2 linked regions of the Casimicrobium huifangae genome follow. Each later gene encodes a partner of the first gene's protein in a complex. Links are inferred from orthologs where the notes say so. Each region holds a gene or a part of one and is shown on either strand. Other genes may lie near its edges.

Region 1 (5,831 bases):
ACATTGCGCTGATCACAAACATTCCACCGGTCAACATGTTGATCAGAAAGTTGACCTCATCACGCTCTTGCCGATCGCGGTTGAACATGTACACAGCACCGACAAATCGCCAATAGGTGTTTGCCGCCAGCGAAAATAGCAGAAAGTTTGGCCAGTACTCCGTGTCAACGAATTGTTTGCCCGCGTACAGGAAGAACGCAAATGCAGCTAAAAAGTAGACCTTGCCTTTGACCCATAGAAAGACATCGATCACGTCAGCTACTCACACAGTAGCGACGGTTTTCTGAAGCCGGTAATACGCCACGCCGCTGGCCCCTCGATGTCGGTCCTGATGCGGTCGGCAAACGCAACATATTGGCAGGTTTGCTGCGTAGTCATCGCTGGCGAAACGTAGGTGGACGCAAACAAGTTGCCACCAATAACGCTGCCCGTTGTCGTCGACCCGCCGCCGAACGAGTAGTACATGGATCGCGACCAAACAAAGGCTCGCTTGCCTGGTTCTACGTCGAACGCACTGGACGGCATGCCATGATCCATGACCGCTTCTGACATCAGCTTGCCGACGTAGCGCTCCATGACGGCCGACGCGCAGCTAGTCAGCGCAAGTATTGAGACGCAAAGTATGGCGCACTTCATTTGGTTCTCCTTGGTGTGGGCCGCAAATGTCTACCTCCCTCAATGTCTCGCTCGTTGCCTAGGAAATCAACTTCTTGATGCTTGGATTTGTTGTGACTACGGTTCGGTCGCTTCCACGAGTTCTTCCCCACAAGTCTCAACTCATCCACTTCGAGACAGGACTACACATCCAAATTCCGCACCCCCAGCGCATTCCCCTCAATAAACGCGCGTCGCGGTTCGACCTCTTCGCCCATCAGCGTGGTGAAGATTTCGTCGGCGGCGATGGCGTCTTCGATTTGCACTTTGAGCAGGCGGCGCACCTTCGGGTCCATCGTGGTTTCCCACAGTTGCTCGGCGTTCATTTCACCCAGGCCCTTGTAGCGCTGGATCGAGAGGTTGGCGCGGGCTTTGTCGAGCAGCCAGTCAAGCGACTGTTTGAAGCCTGACATGCGGGCTTCTTCACGGTTGCCCTTGCTGTCGGTGCGAGCGACCACGGCACCCTCGCCGACCATGGCTTGCAGTTCGGCCGCCTTCTGGATCTGGTGGTAATCGCCGCTGGCGAGGAAGTGCTGATCAAGCACCGTCTGGCTGGTACGGTTGTTATGCGTGCGCTTGAGCAGCAGCACCCATTCCTCGTTCTTCTCGTCGTAGAACGGCTCCACAGCCAGCTCCGCATCGTCGACGCGCGCCGCGAGCGCTTCAGCACCTGCCTTGGCAGAGGCTTCATCAGCGAGTGACACCTGCGCACCGAGAAGCAGCGCGTCCAGCGCACGGCGATCAATGGTGCGGGCGTTGCGATCGATCACGGCGTCCGCCAGTAGGTACTGCCGCGCCAGATCGGCGAGCCCCTTTTCCGACAGCGGCTCGGCATCAGTTGACGGCTTGAACTCAGCACCCTTGAGCGAAATCTTGAGCAGGAACTGCTTCAGTTCCAGCTCATCCTTCAGGTACTGCTCTTCTTTGCCCACTTTGGCCTTGTAGAGCGGTGGCTGCGCAATGTAGATGTTGCCGCGCTCGACGAGATCGGTCATCTGGCGATAGAAGAAGGTGAGCAGCAGCGTGCGGATGTGGGCGCCGTCGACGTCCGCATCGGTCATGATGATGATGCGGTGATAGCGCAGCTTGTCAGGGTTGTAATCGTCCTTGCCGAAGCCGGTGCCCATCGCGGTGATCAGCGTCACGATCTGTTCGCTGGAGATCACCTTGTCGTAGCGCGCCTTCTCGACGTTCAGCACCTTGCCGCGCAGCGGCAGGATCGCCTGGAACTTGCGGTCGCGGCCCTGCTTGGCGGTGCCGCCGGCGGAATCACCCTCCACCAGGTACAGCTCGCTGAGCGCCGGGTCTTTTTCCTGACAGTCCGCGAGCTTGCCGGGCAGACCCATGCCATCAAGCACGCCCTTGCGTCGCGTCATCTCGCGCGCCTTGCGGGCGGCCTCACGGGCACGGGCGGCTTCGACAATCTTGCCGCAGATGACCTTGGCGTCGTTCGGATATTCGAGCAGGAAGTCGGCAAGCTTGTCGGCGCAGATTTCTTCGACCACCGGGCGAACCTCGCTCGACACCAGTTTGTCCTTGGTCTGCGAGCTGAACTTCGGGTCCGGAACCTTCACTGAAAGGATGCAGGTCAGCCCTTCACGCAGGTCGTCGCCCGAAACCTCGACCTTGGCTTTCTTGTCCAGTTCGTTCGAGGTGATGTATTTGGTGATGGTACGCGTCATCGCCGCGCGAAGGCCAGTCAGATGGGTTCCGCCATCACGCTGCGGAATATTGTTGGTGAAACACTGCACGTTTTCACCGTAGCTGTCGTTCCACTGCATCGACACTTCAACGGTGATGCCATTCTTCTCGGCGCTGCAATAGAAGATGTTCTTGTGCAGAACGGTCTTCGCCTTGTTCATGTACTCGACGAAGCCCTTGATACCGCCGGAGTACGCGAAGTTTTCGCTCTTGCCGGTGCGCTGGTCGATCAGCTCGATCTTGACGCCGTGATTGAGGAACGAGAGCTCACGAATGCGCTTGGCCAGAATTTCAAAATGGTATTCAACCAGCTGGAACGTCTCGATTGAGGCAAGGAAATGCACCTCCGTGCCACGACGGTTGCGCGTTTCGCCGGTAATTTTGAGCGGCGCCACCGGTACGCCCTGGCGGAACTCCATCTCATGCACTTTGCCTTCGCGCCAGATCTTGAGCTTCAACCAGTCCGACAGCGCGTTCACCACCGAAACACCGACGCCGTGCAAACCACCGGACACTTTGTATGAGTTCTGGTCGAACTTGCCACCTGCGTGCAGCTCGGTCATCACAATCTCAGCCGCCGAGCGCTTCATCTCGTCGTCCTGCTTGATCGCCGTCGGGATACCGCGACCGTTGTCGGTGACCGATACCGAGTTATCGGCATGAATGATCACCTTGATGTCGTCGCAGTAGCCACCGAGCGCTTCGTCAATGGCGTTGTCGAGCACCTCGAACACCATGTGATGCAGGCCGGTGCCATCACCGGTGTCACCGATGTACATGCCGGGGCGCTTGCGGACGGCCTCCAGACCTTTCAGGATGCGGATCGAATCTTCGTTGTATTCAGCGGGCTTTTTATCGGTATCGGACATGAAACTTTTTCTGCTTTTGGTTTTCGTTTTCAGTAGGAGCGGCGCCGCCGCGACCTTCAACGAGGAATGAAGACATAGAGTCGCGGCAAAGCCGCTCCTGCAAACCCGCCATCGTCAGATGCGCATCGGCATCACCACGTATTTGAAGTCGGTACGACCGGGCACCGTAAACAGCGCGCTGGCCGAGGAATCCTGCAGCGCAATGGTGATTTCGTTTGACGACAGCGTCGCCAGCGCATCGAGCAGGTAGTTGATGTTGAAACCAATATCGACCGCAGCGCCTTCGTAGGCGACCTCGATTTCTTCTTCGGCTTCTTCCTGTTCGTTGTTGGTACAAGCGATCTTCAGCGCACCCGGATGCAAGCCGATGCGCACGCCACGGAAGCGCTCGTTCGACAGGATCGCCGCGCGCTGCAGCGTGTGCAGCAGCAGCAGACGATCCAGCGTGATGATCTTGCTGTGTGCGGTCGGAATCACGCGGTTGTAGTCGGGGAACTTGCCATCGATCACCTTGCTGGTGAGCTCGATGTTGCCGAAGCTGAAACGCACCTGATTGGCGAGGATGTCAATGGTGATGGGATCGTCGGTTTCGCCCAGCAGCTTGGAAAGCTCAATCACCGTCTTGCGCGGCACGATGATTTCCTGGCGGGTGAAGTTGCCTTCCACCGGCATCGTGGCATAGCTCAGGCGATGACCGTCGGTGGCCACGCAGACCAGCTGGTCCTTGTCGAGCACGAACAGCATGCCGTTCAGGTAGAAGCGGATGTCCTGTTGCGCCATGGCGAACTCAACCAGCCTGAGCGTCGCCTTGAGCAGCTTCTGCGGCAGCTTGAAGCTCTGCAACTGCTCCTGGCTCATGGTCAGGCGCGGATAGTCGGCGGCCGGCAGCGTCTGCAGGCTGAAGCGGCTCTTGCCGGCCTTCACCGCCATCTTGCTGTCCTTGGCGTCAATCGAGACCTCGCTGCTCTCGGGCAGCGCACGCAGCAGGTCCTGCAGCTTGCGGGCGGCCACCGTGGTCGACTGGTCGCCCGCCTCGGGCACTTCCACCTTGGCTGAAATCTGCAATTCGAGATCAGTGGCGATGGTGTTGAGCGTATTGCCCTTGTGCTCAAACAGCACATTGGCCAGGATCGGCAACGTCTGCCGACGTTCCACGATACCCGACACCGCCTGCAAGGGTTTCAACACCAGATCGCGAGGTATGTTCTTAAATTGCATATATACGTAACCCTATTTAATAGAAGACCAATGCGGCTGTGGGTAACTTGAAAACTCAAACAAAATCAAACTGTTACGACAAAAATTTGGCTGCGGGCGAGTGCTGTGGCAAGTGCGGATAATTTGTGGACGAGATTTTCGCGGACAATTTTTTGCACACTTATCCACAAACGATAGCCTTTCATCAACACGGTTTACTGGCGCCCTTTCATTCACTTTACTGCGTTCAGATTCCTCACCATCAACTGCGCAGTACTTGCAGCAGGAACGCGAAATCGTGCTGAATCTGAGGTGTGCTCTCGCGCAGGCTGGCGATTTGTCGGCAGGCGTGCAGCACCGTGGTGTGATCGCGGCCACCGAAGTTCTGTCCGATTTCCGGCAGTGACATTGGTGTCAGCTCTTTGGCCAGCGCCATCGCCATCTGCCGCGGCCGCGCCACGATGCGAGAGCGCTTCTTGGAGTGCATATCGCTGACCTTGATCTTGTAGTAGTCAGCAACTGTCTTCTGGATGTTCTCGATCGAGATCTGTCGTGACTGCACGGCCAGCAGGTCACGCAGCGCTTCCTTGGCTACCTGCGGCGTGATGGCGACATTGTGGAAGCCGGCATAGGCGATTACGCGCTTCAACCCGCCTTCCAGTTCACGTACGTTGGAGCGGATGTGTTTGGCGATGAAGAAGGCAACCTGCTCATCGAGCTCCACACCCACCTGCTTTGCTTTGGCAAGCAGGATCGCTACCCGCATCTCGGTCTCGGGCGGTTCAATCTGCACCGTGAGGCCCCAACTGAAGCGGCTCTTGAGCCGGTCTTCGATGCCTTCGATCTCTTTGGGATAGGTGTCGCAGGTGATGATTACCTGCTTCTTCGCTTCGGTCAGCGCATTGAACAGGTAGAAAAACTGTTCCTGCGTACTGCTCTTGTTGTTGAAGAACTGGATGTCGTCGATCAGCAGCAGATCGAGCGAGGCATAACTTTGCTTGAACGCATCCCACGCCTTGTGCTGATAGGCTTTAACGACGTCCGACACATAGCGTTCGGCATGGATGTAACGTACCCTGGCGGTCGGATGTTCACGCAGTAACTGGTTGCCAATCGCCTGCAGCAGATGCGTCTTGCCAAGGCCGACACCACCGTAGATGAACAGTGGGTTGTAGGCGTCACCCGGATTGCCGGCGACCTGCATGGCCGCGGCGCGAGCCAGTTGATTGGCCTTGCCGGTGACGAAGCTGTCGAAGGTGAAGCTTGAATTGAGTGTTGATTCGCGTGCCGCTGTGCCGGTGATCGCGCTGCCGCCACTGTCGGCCGCTGTCACGACAAGCGGCGTTTCCGGCACTGGCCCGGCGGTGACGGGTGAAGCTATTGATGCCGCGATGTTTGCCGGTGCAGTGC
Region 2 (15,817 bases), 1.9 Mb from region 1 along the record:
TGGCGACAACCGCTTCATTCACGCGCCGAGCCGTGGCGGTGCGGTTGAAGTGGTCAGCCTCGATCAGAAATACTGGCAAAAAGCCTTCAACGGCGCCCGCCGCATCGTCGGTGGCCTTCCGGACTTGAGCCTCGTGGTGCCGTCTGCGGAGGCTGCCGCGCCGTCGGCGACTACCGCTTCTATTGCCACGTCTGTCGCCGATGCGCCGAAGACGCGGGTCGTTGGTAAAGCCGCTACCGATTTTTAACTGCCAAGGGCCGCATCAACGGCTTGTCACTGGCGAAGTTTCTTCAGCATCTCAATGGCTGATTTGTGCTCTTCGCGCACCGCCCAGTCATAGGCGGTTTCTCCCTTGTCATTCTTTTGTGCTGGATCAGCGCCGTACTCAAGCAGCACCTTCAGCACTTCAGTCTTGTTCTCCCGGGCTGCCATCATCAGCGGCGTCACGCCATTGGGCGATGTCGCCAGCGGATTTGCACCCTGATCGAGCAGGTAGCGAACGACATTGGCATGGCCATTCACAGCGGCATAGTGAAGGGCTGACCAGCCCGTGTTGTTGATGTCGCCACCCTTTTGCCGAAGATAGCGAACCGTCTTCTCGTGACCGTTCAGCGCTGCGACCATCAGCGCCGAATCGCCCCACTTGTTGCGCTGGTTGACTTTGGCACCGGCATCCACCAGTACCTGTACGACTTCCTGCTGGCCAGTGCGTGCCGCTACCAGCAGCGCGTGATCGCCCCGTTCATCGACCGCATCCACCTTGGAGCCACGCAGCAGTGCCGTGCGCACAGCCGCTGGTCGATCCAGTTCGATCATCTGAAACAGGTCGGCAGCGGTTTGTGCCAATAGCGTCGGCATTGGCAGAAGCGCGGCAACAAGCGAAGCAGCGATGGATCGTTTCATGGGTCTACCCGAAACAAGGAAAAGAAATTTTGACTGGTCGCACGGCCGATGGTTTCTGCATCGGTTTCGCGGACCGCAGCAATGGCGGCCGCTACATGCGGCACATAGGAGGGCTCGTTGCGTTTGCCGCGGAAAGGCACAGGCGCCAGATAGGGGGCGTCGGTCTCGATCAGCATGCGCTCCAGCGGCACCCGCTTCGCCACGTCACGCAGGTCTGCCGCACTCTTGAAGCTGACGATACCGGAAAACGAGATGTGAAACCCGAGGTCGAGCGCAGCGCTGGCCACCTCCCAGGTTTCAGTGAAGCAGTGCATCACGCCACCAACCTCTGCCGCCCTTTCTTCACGCATCAGACGCAGGGTATCGTCAGACGCGCTGCGGGTATGAATGACCAGCGGTTTGCCACATTCCCGGGCGGCACGGATGTGCGTGCGAAAGCGCTCGCGCTGCCATTCGAGATCGCCCTGCAGCCGGTAATAGTCGAGGCCGGTTTCACCGATTGCCTGCACTTTCGGATGCCGCGCGCGTTCAAGCAAGCTGGCAACGGTAGGCTCTTCGATGTCTTCATAGTCCGGGTGCACGCCCGCCGTTGCGTAAATATTGGCATATCGCTCTGCCAATGCCACCACTGAGGGCCACTCCGGATAGGTCACGCTGATGCACATTGCGTGCGTCACATTGGCGGCGGCCATGCGCGCAACAAGCGCGTCGGACTCGCCGTCAAAGTCGGAGAAATTGATGTGGCAGTGGGAATCGACAAACACGGACAGACAGCAGCGTATGAAAGTCGTCGCCGGGGGCGACGCAGTGACCAGATTATCGGCGGCAGGCGTTACATCGTGTGGGTGGGCCGCGACGAGGCCAGCAGCGCGCCAAGAATGCCCTCGATGCGGCCTTTCGCCGCGCGACCGGTGTCGTCCTTGGTGAACTGCACGCCGATGCCCTGCGCGCGCGCGCCCTGAATGCCCGGCGGCGTAATCCAGACCACCTTGCCCTGCACCGCGATGCGGTTCGGATCGTCCATCAGTGTCAGCAACATGAATACTTCGTCGGCAAGCTTGTAGGGACGCGTGGTCGGAATGAAAATGCCTCCGCCCTCCACCCACGGGATGTAGGCCGCGTAGAGCGCCGTGCGTTCACGGATGTTCAGCGACAGCACGCCTGAGCGCATTGCTGCCGCCGCCGCGCCGCGCTGGGTGCCGGTCATGCCCATGCCGGTTGGGGTATCCAGTCCGCCAGAGTCGCTCATGCCAACAACGTCCTATCGCGAAAAAAGTGCCCGGTAGTCGAGCAGTATCGATTCCAGTTGCAAGCGCGCCGACAAGGTGGTGTCAGGCAGATTGAGCTTGCGCAGCAGCGCCCGATGATAACGGAGTGCCTCTGCCGCCGGCAATCCCGGCGCCAGTCGCGCCAGTGCCGGGCCTTGGCCAAGGTACACCAACGGCGGCAGCGACGCGCGCGTACGTGACCAGTCGGATGTCCAGTCCAGCAGCAGGCGAAGCATCGTCGTGAAGCGTTCGCGCCGGTCGGCCTTGGCGCCGCTCTCCACCCATGCCCCCCACTTGAGCGTGGGCAGTTGACCCGGACGCAGCAGGTCGTGCACGAAGTCCGCCATCGCGGCGCCACTTTCCGAGCGCGAGAACGACAGTGCGTCGAGAGGGGCGCCGCGGGTCCGCGCCAGCAGTGCATCAATGTCACCGGCAGCAACGCCCTGCGCACGCAGCCAGGTGCTCGCCGCCTCCCGGCCAGGTCGTGGCAGCGCAATCTTCAGCGCCCGACTGCGGATGGTCGGCAGCAATCGCTCGGGCTGCGCTGTCACCAGCAGCCAGCGGGTGTTGGGCGGCGGCTCTTCCAGCGCTTTCAGCAATGCGTTCGCACTCTCGCGCGCCAGCGCGGTCGCCGGATCCACCAGCAACACACGACCCTGCTCGGCGCTGGCCGAAAGCTGCATGAAGTCGAGCGCATCGCGAACCGCATCCACCTTGATGGTCGGCAATTTCACCGTTTCGCCATCACCAAGGTCCGGCACCAGCCGCTTGAAGTCGGGATGCACGTCGCCAGCCAGCCAGCGGCAACTTGGGCACTCGCCACAGGCCTCACCTTCACGTGGTGCCCGGCACAACAGCGTCGCGGCAAGCGCCGCTGCAGCTTCGCTGACGCCGTCACCACTACGTCCGACGATCAGCCAGGCGTGGTGATGCCCGGCTGCAAGCGCTCGCGCGTGCTGCAGCCAGGTGCGTTGCCAGGGCAAGGCGGAAAACTGCACCGTTACTCCGCGCTGCCCAGCAACTGCATCGCGCAGGCCAGCACTCGGGAGCGCACGGTCTCCTTCGACTGGTCACTCGACAGCACCTTGATGCGATCTGGCTCGGCCGCGGCCCGCCGCAAATAGGCGTCACGCACCCGGACGTGAAAGTCACTGACTTCGGACTCGATACGGTCCAGCTCGCCGCGATGAGCAACTCGATCATGAGCGGCGTCGGGGGGCAGGTCGAAGAGCAAGGTCAGATCCGGCGCGAAACCCGGGTGCACCCAGTCGGCCAGCACCTGGATGCGATCAAAGCCCATTTCGCGGCCGCCGCCCTGGTAAGCAAAGGTGGCATCGGTGAAGCGGTCGCACAGCACCCAGTCGCCGCGCTCCAGGGCCGGCCACACCACCCGCTCCAGATGCTCGCGACGGGCGGCGAACACCAGCAGCGCCTCACTCGCCGGGCTCATGCTGCGGTCCAGAAATAGCCCCCGTATCGCTTCGCCCAACTCGGTGCCTCCGGGCTCACGGGTCATCACAACCGTCTTGCCACGAGCCGCGAGAAATGCGCGCACCGATTCGATATGGGTGCTTTTGCCTGCCCCGTCGATGCCCTCAAAAGTGATGAATTTGCCGCGCATGTTCTTCCAGAAGCTCAGCGACTCAACTGGTATTTCGCTACCGCACGATTATGTTCTGCGAGGTTACGCGAAAACTCGCTGCTGCCGTCGCCACGCGCAACAAAGTAAAGAAACTCGCTGGCCGGCGGCGCCACGGCCGCCCGCAACGACGCCCGCCCCGGCAGTGAAATCGGGGTCGGTGGCAGGCCGTTACGAGTGTAGGTGTTGTACGGCGTATCCGTCTGCAAATCTACTTTGCGCAGGTTGCCGTCAAACTTGTCCCCCAGGCCATAGATCACCGTCGGGTCGGTCTGCAACCGCATGCCAATGCGCAGGCGGTTAACAAACACCGAGCCGACCAGCGGACGGTCTGCCTCACGGCCGGTTTCCTTCTCGATGATCGACGCCAGGATCAGCGCTTCGTATGGCGTCTTCAACGGCGTATCGGGCGAACGCTGCTCCCATGCGCGCGCCAACTCCTCGCGCATGCGTTTGTGCATCAATCGGAGCAGTGCCGTTGCCGAGCTGCCCGGTGCGACGAAATAGGTGTCAGGGAAGAAGTATCCTTCCAGCAGCGAATCGAAGGGCGCAGTCGCGGATGCCCCAGCACTTATCGCGTCGCTGGCCAGCGCCTCCCGCAGCGCACTCCGGGCCGGCAGCGTACCCGCCGCAAAGGTAGCGACGCCCGGTTGCGCTGGCGCACCAGCAAGCAGCGCGTAAACGTCGCTCAGTCGCGAGCCTTCCACCACGGTCACCGCGAGTTGTTTCGCGTTGCCAGCCTCGATGGCCGACAGGATATCTGCAACCGTCTGCGGCGATTCAAACAGATATTCGCCGGCGCGCAACTTGCGTGCGCTACCGCGAATGCGCGCGACCGCCTGTACGACGAACGCCGGCGCCACCTCCTGCCGCTGCAGGTCGTTGGCAAGCCGGGCCAAACTGCTGCCTTGCCGCACGCTCAGATTGAGTCCGCCAGCCGGAATGGTTGCCGGCCATAGCGGCAGCGCGTACCAGGCAGTGCCCGCGCACAACGCCGCCAACAGCAGCAAGGCTAGTATTTTCTTCATTGGAGTTGGCGTGACAGAAAAGCGATGATGCAAAGAAAATCGTAAGGCGCGGCGGAAAGGCCGGAACGAACCCGAGGGACGCCCGGTCCGTGGACAAGGCCAAACCTATAATTCTGCCCATGTTTGAGCACCGCACGCATCCCCTCGCCGTTCGCCGCCATCTGGCGACCGGTTTCACGCTGATTGAGTTGATGATCGCCGTGGTGATCATCGGCATCCTGGCCGCGATCATCGCACCCAATGTGATCGGGCGCCTGCATGACGCCAAGGCATCAGCGGCGAAGCAGGACGTGGCCACGCTGGTGCAGTCGCTCACGATGTACAAGCTCGACAACGGCCGCTTTCCAACTAGCGAACAGGGCCTGAAGGCGCTGGTCGAGAAGCCGCTCGCCGCCCCCCAGCCCAACAACTGGCGCAGCGGTGGCTATATTGCCCGCCTGCCTAACGATCCCTGGGGCAACCCCTACCAGCTCTCCAATCCTGGCCTGCACGGCGAAATTGACGTCTTCAGCTACGGCGCCGACGGCAAGGCGGGCGGCGATGGCGAGAACGCCGACATCGGCTCCTGGAATCTGTGAGCGCAGGCCGATCAGGCGCCAGGTCCGGTTTCAGCCTGATTGAGGTTCTCGTTGCAACAACCATTCTCGCCACCGGACTGATTGCCGCTTCCCGCGCCGCGCTGGTGGCGACCACTGATCAGGGCATCCTGCGCGACCGCACGCTGGCCCGCTGGGTGGCGCACAACACGCTGGCAGAGATTCGCCTGCAGTCGCAGCAGGCTGCGGCGGGTAGTACCCTGACCCGGCAAGTGCAACAGGGCGGCGTCGTTTTCGTCGCGGTGGCCAAAGTGTCAGCGACGCCAAGCCCACTGTTCTCCCGCGTCGAGGTGTCGGTAGCACGCGCACAGAGCGATGCGCAGGGTGGCATGCAAGTGCTGGCCCAGGCAGTTGGTTTTTCATCGCGGCAGTAGCGCATGATGGCTGCTCCCCTGGCGACACCATCAGTTACCTTTCGCCTCGCCTCGCGCGGCATGACGCTGGTCGAAATCCTCATCGCGCTGGCGATCGCGTCGCTGATGACGCTGACTGGCTGGCGGGCGATTGACGCGCTGCAATCCTCGCGCGACCAGGTGCAGGCCGACGCCACGCAATGGCAACAATTCGACGACTTTTTTGTGACCCTTGAGGCCGACCTGCGGCGGGCATCGCTCAGCGAATTCAGCGGCAGCGAGAGCGGCATGTCGTTGCTGCAACCCGCCGCCGATGGCGGCCCGGCAATGACAACGGTGCGCTATCGCGTCACTGGCGTTGACAGCGCCAACGGGGGTCTTCCAGGTGTCAGCACCCGCGTCTGGCGCGAAGCGACCGGCGCCGTGACCAATCGCACGCCGATGGCCGACGCCCTCACCGTCAGCTTCGCCTATAGCGCGGACGGCATACGGTTCGACGCCACCTCCGGCGAGTACCCGCGTGCGCTGCGCGTTGTGCTGGCCGTGCCCGGTACCGGTGCGACCGTGGAACGGTTGCTGGCATTGCGATGATCGTCACCAGAACCCACCGATCTACGCGTGGCGCGGCGCTCGTCGTGGCCATGCTGCTCACAGCACTCGGCGCAGCGGTTGCCGTACAAATGATCGTGCCGCTCTCCGGCTGGCTGGAGCGCGAGTACCGTGCGCGCGACACTCAGGCGAGTTACACGCTGGCCGATGCGTCAGCGGCGTGGGCACTGACAGTGCTCGCGGCCGACGCCCGCCTCGGTCCGGTCGATCACTACGGCGAACTGTGGGCCACCCCACTGCCGGCAACACCGGTGGAGGGCGGCAGCATCGAGGGCCGCATCACTGACCTGCAGGCCCGATTCAATCTCAACAGCGTGGCGCCGCGCGGGGTCCGCAGTGCGCCCAACATTGCACTCGCGCGGACCCTGTTTGCGCAGGCAGGAGTGCCAGTCGGGCTGGTTGATGTGCTGGCTGACAGCATTGATCGCGATGAGATCAGCGACGACGGCCAAAGCGAGCGCCAGCGCTACGGCCGCAATCTGCGCAATGCCCCGCTCCGGCGCTTTGCCGACCTGCTCGACGTGCCGGGTATCACTGAGGCACACGTCAGCGCGCTGATGGCCGCGGTCACCGTATTGCCCGAGGCAACCCCCATCAACGCCAACACGGCGGCGCCTGCCCTGATCGCCGCCGCGTTTCCTGGCGCCACGCGCGAAACGCTTGATCGCGCCATCGCCCGACGCGCACAGCAGCCGTTTGCCAGCGCTGGCGATCTGGCCGCCGCCATCGGGCAGCCGCTGCCGGACAGTATGTTCAGTGCCAACACCCAATACTTTGCCGTGGACGCGACGATCCGGTTCGAGCGCGCGGCGCATCGCGTACAGTTGCAGATTGCCCGTCCGCCCAACGCTCGCCCGATCGTGATTTCACGTCTGATTGCCAATGCCTGACCCCGCCGCCGTCGTGATCGTCCCGCCGCAGCTTGGTCTGGCACGCCTGGCGATCCCCGGCTTTGCCGGACTCAGTGCCAGCGAGCGCCTGCAAGCCGCGGCACTCGCCCTGCGCCGGGACCTGAGTGTCAGTGGCGCTGATCTGCGGATTGCCGCGACGCCAGCGCCTGGGCCGACCACCTCATCGGGCCATGCGATGGTGGCGTGGTGCAGCAGTGGTAGCGACACAAACAACAAACCGCTCGCCACCGATTTACCAGGTGCCGTGCAGCCCGGTCGGTTGTACTGGGTCGGGGCGCCCGCTGGCTATCTGGTCGGCGAAATGGGGGCGGTGGTGGTCGAACCCAATGACGCGGGACAAGCGCTGCCAACCGAAGTGGCAGCCATGCTCGCCGCGCGTGGCTGCCAAGTGGTGACAGACATCGTACTGATTGATCGCGACAGCGACGCGCTGCCCGATGACCGGCTGGCCTTGTGGTCGGCCGCCAGCGGCGTTTCATTGCGTGATGGCAATTGGCCCGTCACAACGTCCGTACCACTGGTGGCGCCCCCTCGCGCCCGCGTCCGGCCGGTCACCACGGCACTCGACCGCACGTTGCGCTGGGCGCTCGCGGCGGCACTGGTTTGTGCCGGTCTCAGCGCATGGCGCTATGCGTCGCTGCCAGCGCCAGCGCCGCTGCCGGCCGCTGCCTCGACAGCGCCAGCGCCCGGAGCACTGCTGGACCGCATCAGCATCTCCGCGCCCGACCTGCTGCCACACTTGCAGAGCGCCACCTATGCCGGCGGTGCTTGGGTACTCGTTCTGGCTGAAGCGTACGACGCCGCTGCCATGCAACGTGCAACTCGGATGCTGGAAGGCAACGGGCTGGTGGTGCAGTCAGCCCGCTCGCCGGGTCCGCGGCTGCGTGTCTCATTGCCTGTCGAGTCGAAGCCGCAATGAAAGCAACAGCGGGCAAATTGACCATGGATCTTGCACCGGGCACCGTTCGCCGCATCGTGTGGGTGGCGTTGACAGTGCTTGCCATCGTTGCCGCGCTATGGCTGCAGCACGCTGCAGATCGTCGTCTCGCCCTCGCCCACGATGCCGCCGTACGGAGTGCGTGGCAGACCAGCCCACCGCCCAGCACAATGCTGCCGCTAGCTTCGGTCAGCGCGCGATTTGCGATTCGCTCCAGCGGTACAAATGCAGCCGGCAACGACCTGGCGTGGCAAGCTGGCAACGCGGGCGAGTTGCTGGCGAGCCTGAGAGCGCTCGACGGCACCGACCTCAGGTTGGTACAAATAAAAGTCACGCGCAACGGCAGCGCCGGATTCTCGGTAGTGGCGGAGCGATCACCATGAAACGATTGCTGACGATCCTTGCATCGGTGCTGATCGCCCTCTCGGTGCTGGTCTGGCGGATGCCTGCCTCGGTGCTGCGTCTGTTCATGCCGCCGGACGCGGCACGGGTGGTGCAATTGCACCGCATCGACGGCACGGTGTGGCGTGGCAGCGCGCTGTTGAGCCTGACGGGGGTGCCACCCTCGCTGCCCGTTACCTGGTCCTGTCGGCCGCAGTGGTGGCCGCTCGGCGTCCGGTGTGAGCTTGGCGATGCCGTGGCCGGAAGCGTCGTGCTGAACGCCGTCACCTCCGAGGTGGTGGCCGAACGACTGAGCACGACCCTGCCGCTGCGCGTCGCTGCGGGCGCACAGGTCGTTGCCCAATCACCTCGCGTAGTGGCAGACGTAGTTGCGGCAACACTGGCCCGTGACCGCCTTGTCGTGAAAGGCAATCTGCGTGGGCAAGATGCCGCCTACCGCCTCGGCAACACCGACATCGCCCTGGGCGAAGTCAGCCTGGATTGCGCGCCTTCGACAACTGCGGCGGATGGCAGCGTTTGCACTCTTGCCAATCGCGGTGGCAGCGCCCGCATCGATGGACGCCTGCAGTTGGCACCTCGGGCCGTGACGGGCAGCGTGGAGCTGACGCCGGCCGGGGGCGTGACCCAGCGGTTCGGTTTCTAGAAAAACGTCTTGGTACCCACGGCTAAAAACCGCTTTTGCTGCCCTTGCGTACTGACTGGTGAACTCGTTTCCCAGCCGGTATGCACTACCTTTCCCCGCCTCCGCAGTCGCTAAACGGATACCATGCTTCGATGGTAGTTCCTGGCTTTTCCGGCGGCGGCTCGGCATCCGTCTCGCTTCGTGATGACTCCGGCAGCGATCCACTGGCCGAGCGTGACCGCTCGCTGGCCGCGTTGGTCGCACGCATGGCCAACAAGGATGAGGCTGCCCTCGGCGAGCTTTACGACTTGACGGTGCGCCGCTTGCACGCGTTCGCACTGCGCATCGTGCGCGACACGGGTCTGGCTGAAGAAGTCACCGAGGACGCCCTGTTCCAGGCGTGGCGCGAGGCCAACCGCTTTGATGCCGGGCGCGGCAAAGTCATTACCTGGCTGTTGACCATTTGCCGCTCGCGCGCGCTGGACGCCCTGCGCCGTGCCGACATTGCCGAATCAGTGGAAGACCCCGACGAATTCCGCGCCCAGGAGGCCAGCCTGATGGCCCAACCGGAGCAACTGATTGGCCAGTTTGAAGCGGGCAGTGCCGTACACAATGCACTGCTGCAATTGCCCGCCAGGGAGCGGCAGGCAGTGAGCCTGGCTTTCTTCCGCGGGCTGACGCATCAGGAGATCGCCGAGCACTGGCAAATGCCGCTTGGCTCGGTCAAGACGCTGATGCACCGGGCCTTCGCCCAACTGCGCACGCATCTGGAGGCGCAGCAATGAACAACCCTTCAAGCATGGATGATGATCTGAATTTCCCGCCGATGGTGGCGGCGCGCATGGCCGAGGCCGTACGCGACGTGCCACTCGACGCCATGGCCGAACGCTTCATGAAGTCGCGCCTGCTCACCCGTGTGCGCGACCATGAGCGTGGCGCCAACACCAGTACCGTGCGCCCCGGCGACGGTGAATGGGAAAAATTCAGTCCGCGCATCAAGATGAAAGTGCTGCGGCGCGAGGCGGATGGCAGCAGCATGAGCTACCTGCTCAAGCTGGAGCCGGGTGCCTTTCTGGTGCCGCATCACCATCATCACGACGAAGAGTGCGTGGTGCTGGAAGGTGAAGTCACCATCGGGGATTTGCGCGTTGGCCCGGGCACCTATCACCTCGCGCCGCGCGGCATGATCCACGAGCCGATCCGCTCGGAACATGGCGCCGTGCTGTTCATCCGTGGTCAGGAGCCGAGCTGGCGCGACACGGCTGTGCGTGAGACCTTGCGAGCGCTGCTGCGCTGACAACCCAATCCCGAAGCGCCAAGCGTGCAGAGAATGGTATCCATTCGCCACCCGCTCTGGCTGCTGCGGAATTGCACCGACCGACCGCCATCCGCTGCCAAGACTCGCAGGAAGCTCTTTGGCCGCCGCAACAATTGCCTTCAACCGCCAGTTGGCCACCCGACGCGGCGCTCTTCCCCCTCGCGACGGCGCGGCGATTGACAGACGTCAATGACGAAGGCAATGATCACCCCCAGAATGGTCTGATGTGCGTTTCTTGTGGCTAGTACCGCAGAGACGTCAACCACTCTCGCGGCGCCGCAGCAATGACTTCTTCCTGGCTTGATCACTCACCTGTTCGTGTTCGTGGCTTGCTGCGCCGTGTGGCGGCGCTATGCGCTGCCGGCCTCTGCATGCTGCTGGCTGCGCCTCCTGTCGCCGCGCAACCGGCGGGCTGGGCACACAAGGCGACGCTGCGCGTCGAGCCAGCCACCCCCATGGCGGACTATCAGGTCAAGCTGACGCTCAACCGCGCCACCTTCGACTACAGCAAGGCGAAGCCCGATGGCAGCGATCTGCGCGTCTATGCCGGCGCGACGGAATTGCCGTACTGGATCGAAACCTGGGATAGCGCCGACACATCAACCTTGTGGGTCAAGGTGGCTGCCGCCAATACCGCGTCCCTGCACCTCTGCTTCGGCAACGCTGCTGCCACCGCGGTGAGCGATGGCGCCGCTACTTTCGAACTGTTCGACGATTTCACCTCGCTGGCCGCATGGACGCTGCGTACGCAAGCCACCGGCACTGCCGTGCAGGCGACTGTGGACGGGCGAAGTGTGGCGCAGCTAACCTCGCCCGATCTCTCCAACGGCAGCGTGCTGACCAGGCCGTTCGCGTCCAGCGGCACCGCCGGCTATGTGATCGAAACCCGCGCGCAACGGCCAACACCGGGTTCTGACGGGATCCTCGTCGCCTTCACCGACAACAGCCTCAACGCGTCCTACTCCGACCTGCCCGACAACGGCTACATCGGCTATCTGTTTCGCCACGGCAACAGCCGGTCGGGTCTGATCCGCATGGTCACCGGCGGTGCGGCCGGCAGCGGCGAGTGGTCGATCGTCGACAGCGGCGTGGCGAACCAATGGTACGTTGGTGGTTTGCGCTGGTCTGGCGACACGCTCACGTCCGAACGCGACCGCCAGACAGTGGTATCCGCACCGGGACAGGCGTTCAGCGCGCTTACTCATTTGCACATCTCCACCCTCGCCAGTGTCTGGAACTTTGACTGGGTGCTGGTGCGCAAGGGGGCAGTGGTCGACAGCATCGCCACCGTGGTGACGCCGCTCGTCTACACCGCCAGCCACCTCGCCAGCAGCGTCACCGTTCACACCAATCTAGCCAGCGGAGACGTTGCGCCGCTGAAAACCTATGGCGGCGCCAATACTGGCATCGCTACCCCCGCCTGCGCCTTCGTATCCGGTGATGAACTGTTCGTTGCCAATCATCATGCAAACACCATCACCGTGCACGACATCAACGCCGCCGGCGATGCACCGCCGAAGCGCAGCATCAGCGGCAACCTGAGCAATCCTGCGCACTGCTGGGTCGACAACGGAGAGCTTTACGTGGCCAATGCCAACGGTGGCAGCGTGCAGGTCTACAACAGCAGCGACAACGGCAATGCAGTCGTCCCGAAGCGGGTGCTGGATTTGCCGGCCCGCGGGCTGGCGGTCTACGGCGACGAGTTGATCCTGCCGCAGGACTACAACGTCACTGCGGGCAACACCATTTACATCTACCCAAAAACCGCCAGCAACCCGGCAACGCCGTCGCGCACCATCACCGGCAGCAACACGCTGCTCGCCGGTCTGGTTGGCGTGCATGTGTCCAACGGCGAACTGTTCGCCATGACCAGTGGCGCAGTGCGCGTGTTCAACCTCGGCGATAACGGCAACGTCGCGCCGAAGCGCTCGATCAGCGGCGCGCAGACCGGGTTTGCCTTTCCGGTCGCGGTGTGGACGATTGGTGACGAGCTGCTTATCGCGGACGCGAACGGCAACCGGATCAGCGTGTTCAACCGCAACGACAGCGGCGACGTCGCGCCGAAGCGCGTCATCGTCGGTGCCGCGACCGGCCTCAACTATCCGTACCACGTGACGGCGGATGCCGGACTCGTTCCGCTGGCGATGTATGAAGCCGAAGGCAATGCGCTCGACAGCTCCGGCGCCCATCACGGTACAAGCAGCGGCGGCGTGACTTACACGGCGGGTGTGGCCGGACAGGCGTTTCGCTTGAACGGCAGCACCGGCAAGGTGACGGTGCCGGCGTTCGACATGGGCAACAACTGGACGATTGAAGGCTGGATCCGGCCCGACACCTGCAGCGACAACTGGCATTGCCCGATGCTGGTGCGCAGCGCCGGCAATCAGGATGGTCTGTTCCTCGGTTACGGCGGCCCGGGTCACTCGGCGGCGGGCGAGTTCCTGTTCGACATCGGTGGCAGCGGCGCCTGGCAGTTGGTGATGACCTCCGGTGGCAAGTACGCCTCGACGGCGTGGCATCACCTGGTCGCCACACGCAACGGCGACACCTACACGCTGTTCGTCGACGGCGAGCAACGTGCGCAGCAGGTGGTGCCTGGCGCGTCCACCGCCTATCAGTCGCGCGACCTGCAAATGGGCTACTGGCACTACAGCATCGGCGAAAGTTATGTAAACGGCGCCATTGACCAGGTCAGCATTTTCGACACCGCGCTCGCGGCGTCCGAGGTGCGCAACCGCTACGTGCGCCTCGCTTCGGCCTGCCCCAATCTGCTCGCCGGCACCATTAGCTGGTGGACGGGTGACGGCGGTGGCCGCGACACAATGGGTAACAACGCAGCCGTGACGGTCGGCGGTGTCACCTACACGCCTGGAAAATCGGGTCAGGCATTCAATCTTGATGGCAGCAGCGGGTACGTGCGGGTTGCGCAGCCGAATGCTCTGCCGACAGGCAGTGCGCCGCGCTCGATGGCGCTGTGGGTCAAGACGCCCGCCAACTTCTACAGCACCACGGAATGGGCGATGATGCAGTACGGCACCGCCGCCGGCTCGCAGATGTTCGGTCTGATCACCTCGGGTAACGCGCCGCATCGGCTTTATTTTTACGGCAACAGCAACGATGTCGTCGGTGCCACCACACTACAGCCCGACACCTGGTATCACGTCGCGGTGACTTACGACGGCAACCAGCTGCGGCTCTATCTCAATGGCCAGATCGACGCCGAGGCCGTCGTCGGCGCCCTCAACACCACGCTGTCGGCCGATGGTCTGACGCTCGGATTGAGGCCGCCAGATGGCCCCGGCGCTACCCGCTGGAAGGGCGAGATCGACGAAGCGGCGGTGTTCAACCGGGCGCTATCGACGGCGGAAGTGGCGCTGCTTTATGCGGGCACCGGATCAGCCTGTCTGCCACAGAACTCGACATCGACCAGCATCAACGCGCACACGCCGAACCCGAGCGTGGTCGGCCAGCCAATCACTGTGCAGGCAACGGTCACGGCGACCACGCCCGCGACGGGTACACCGAGCGGCAGCATCATCGTGAGCGACGGCAGTGCAACCTGCAGCATTGTGCTTCCGGCGACATCCTGCGCAGTCACACCGGCCAGCGCCGGCACCATCACACTCAATGCCCGCTACAGCGGAGACGGTGTATTTTTCGCGAGTCAGGCAACGCCGGTGGCGCACACAGTCGTCGCAATCGACCAGCAATCAACGCTGACCGTCACCCGGCCTGGCAGCGCCGGCGGAAACGTCAGCAGCGCTAACAGCGAGATCAACTGCGGATCAACCTGCTCGCACCTGTATGCCAATGGCAGTGCGGTGACGCTCACCGCCGCGCCCGACGCCGATGCGATCTTCACCGGCTGGCTGGGCCACTGCGCGGGCACTGGCCCCTGCCAGATCACGGTCAACAGCGATACCACCGTGTCGGCGACCTTTGCGCCATCGGCACTGGCGCCTTTCCCGATCGATGTGGACCTGAACCACAGCTACGAAGCGGCGTTTGACGGCGTGCTGATGCTGCGTCGTCTGTTCGGTTTCGGCGGCCTGGCGCTGACCGTCAACGCGACCGGGACGAACGCCGGGCGCACCGATCCGGCCCAGATCGCCAGCTACGTGACCGACCTGCTGCCGCTGCTGGACATCGACGGCAATGGTCGCGTCGATGCGCTGACCGATGGCCTGCTGTTACTGCGCTATCTCACTGGCCTGCGCGGTGATGCGCTGGTCAATGGCGCATTGGGTAGCGGCGCCACACGCACGCTGGCAGCCGACATCGAAGCCGCCATCGCCGCGCGCATGCCCTGACCGCTTCCAAGCGCCAGCAAAGCGCCTCCGCGCTGGGCGACCGGGCACCGGTTTGGCTATCCTGTGCGGATGACGACGCCTCCTGCCAAGCCACCCGCCATCGCCGCCGCTTACGACGCGTGGTCGGCGCAGTACGACCACGACCGCAATCCGACCCGCGATCTCGATGCACAGGTGCTGCCGCGTGTGCTCGGCGAGCTGCGCCCGCGCGCAACGCTGGAGACGGGCTGCGGTACCGGCAAGAACACGGCCTTTCTCGCCAGCATCAGCCAGTCCGTGCTCGCCGTCGATTTCTCGTCTGGCATGCTGGCCAAGGCGGCCCAACGCGGTCTGCCACCGCAGGTCCGCTTTGCGCAGTGCGACTTGCTGCAACGCTGGCCGGCCGACAACAGCAGCATTGATCTGGTGTCGTGCAGCCTGGTACTGGAGCACCTCAAGGATCTGTCACCTTATTTTGAGGAAGCCGCCCGCGTGCTGGCGCCCGGCGGTCATCTGTGGGTGTGTGAGCTGCACCCATACAGGCAGTACGCTGGCAGCCAGGCGCGCTTTGCCGGCGCCTCCGGGGACACGGTAAAGGTGGACGCCTTCACCCATCACCTGTCCGATTTCACCGCCGCTGCGGGCCGCGCCGGCTTGCACCTGCGGCGGCTCGACGAGTGGTGCCATCCAGACGAATCTGCCGCGCTGCCGCGATTGATTTCATTCCTGTTTCAGCGCTGAGCCCTCGGGTCCGCCTATAGCTTTTCTTTGAAACCATCGTTCAATGTGGGCTCAGACGCGATTAGGCAAATAGTCGACTTGATACATTTCTTGTCTGCGCGCCGCATTGAAACGTCATCTTCAGCAAAAGTCAGTGAATCACTCCTGTCGCACTTGACTTGAATTCCATCATGATGGATATTTATTCCATCATGCAAGACG

Evidence for each region.
Region 2: the proteins of dnaN (region 1) and FKL89_RS08520 are in contact, whole or in part, in a cryo-EM structure (PDB 8GIZ), measured with the Escherichia coli proteins. The link is inferred for Casimicrobium huifangae from one-to-one orthologs.

What each region holds. Positions count from the first base shown.
Region 1 is NZ_CP041352.1:281-6,111, reverse strand. The notes cover bases 2,391-5,188. They hold dnaN (DNA polymerase III subunit beta), read right to left. Parts: upstream 4,443-5,188; coding sequence 3,339-4,442; downstream 2,391-3,338. Other genes in these bases: dnaA (chromosomal replication initiator protein DnaA), read right to left, coding at 4,684-5,188; gyrB (DNA topoisomerase (ATP-hydrolyzing) subunit B), read right to left, coding at 2,391-3,224. In the rest of the region: FKL89_RS00025 (hypothetical protein), read right to left, coding at 1-253; FKL89_RS00020 (hypothetical protein), read right to left, coding at 259-636; more of gyrB, read right to left, coding at 798-2,390; more of dnaA, read right to left, coding at 5,189-5,831. UniProt on the Escherichia coli protein: Confers DNA tethering and processivity to DNA polymerases and other proteins. Acts as a clamp, forming a ring around DNA (a reaction catalyzed by the clamp-loading complex) which diffuses in an ATP-independent manner freely and bidirectionally along dsDNA.
Region 2 is NZ_CP041352.1:1,845,198-1,861,014, reverse strand. The notes cover bases 1,168-4,024. They hold FKL89_RS08520 (hypothetical protein), read right to left. Parts: upstream 3,170-4,024; coding sequence 2,165-3,169; downstream 1,168-2,164. Other genes in these bases: mltG (endolytic transglycosylase MltG), read right to left, coding at 3,807-4,024; tmk (dTMP kinase), read right to left, coding at 3,172-3,792; FKL89_RS08525 (PilZ domain-containing protein), read right to left, coding at 1,736-2,110; FKL89_RS08530 (TatD family hydrolase), read right to left, coding at 1,168-1,667. In the rest of the region: FKL89_RS08540 (NlpC/P60 family protein), read left to right, coding at 1-247; FKL89_RS08535 (ankyrin repeat domain-containing protein), read right to left, coding at 274-903; more of FKL89_RS08530, read right to left, coding at 900-1,167; more of mltG, read right to left, coding at 4,025-4,838; type II secretion system major pseudopilin GspG, read left to right, coding at 4,958-5,416; type II secretion system minor pseudopilin GspI, read left to right, coding at 5,413-5,808; FKL89_RS08495 (PulJ/GspJ family protein), read left to right, coding at 5,812-6,378; type II secretion system minor pseudopilin GspK, read left to right, coding at 6,375-7,286; FKL89_RS08485 (hypothetical protein), read left to right, coding at 7,279-8,226; FKL89_RS08480 (hypothetical protein), read left to right, coding at 8,250-8,627; FKL89_RS08475 (hypothetical protein), read left to right, coding at 8,624-9,289; FKL89_RS08470 (RNA polymerase sigma factor), read left to right, coding at 9,421-10,053; FKL89_RS08465 (cupin domain-containing protein), read left to right, coding at 10,050-10,565; FKL89_RS08460 (DUF2341 domain-containing protein), read left to right, coding at 10,871-14,896; FKL89_RS08455 (class I SAM-dependent methyltransferase), read left to right, coding at 14,966-15,616; FKL89_RS08450 (helix-turn-helix domain-containing protein), read left to right, coding at 15,808-15,817. UniProt on the Escherichia coli protein: Part of the beta sliding clamp loading complex, which hydrolyzes ATP to load the beta clamp onto primed DNA to form the DNA replication pre-initiation complex.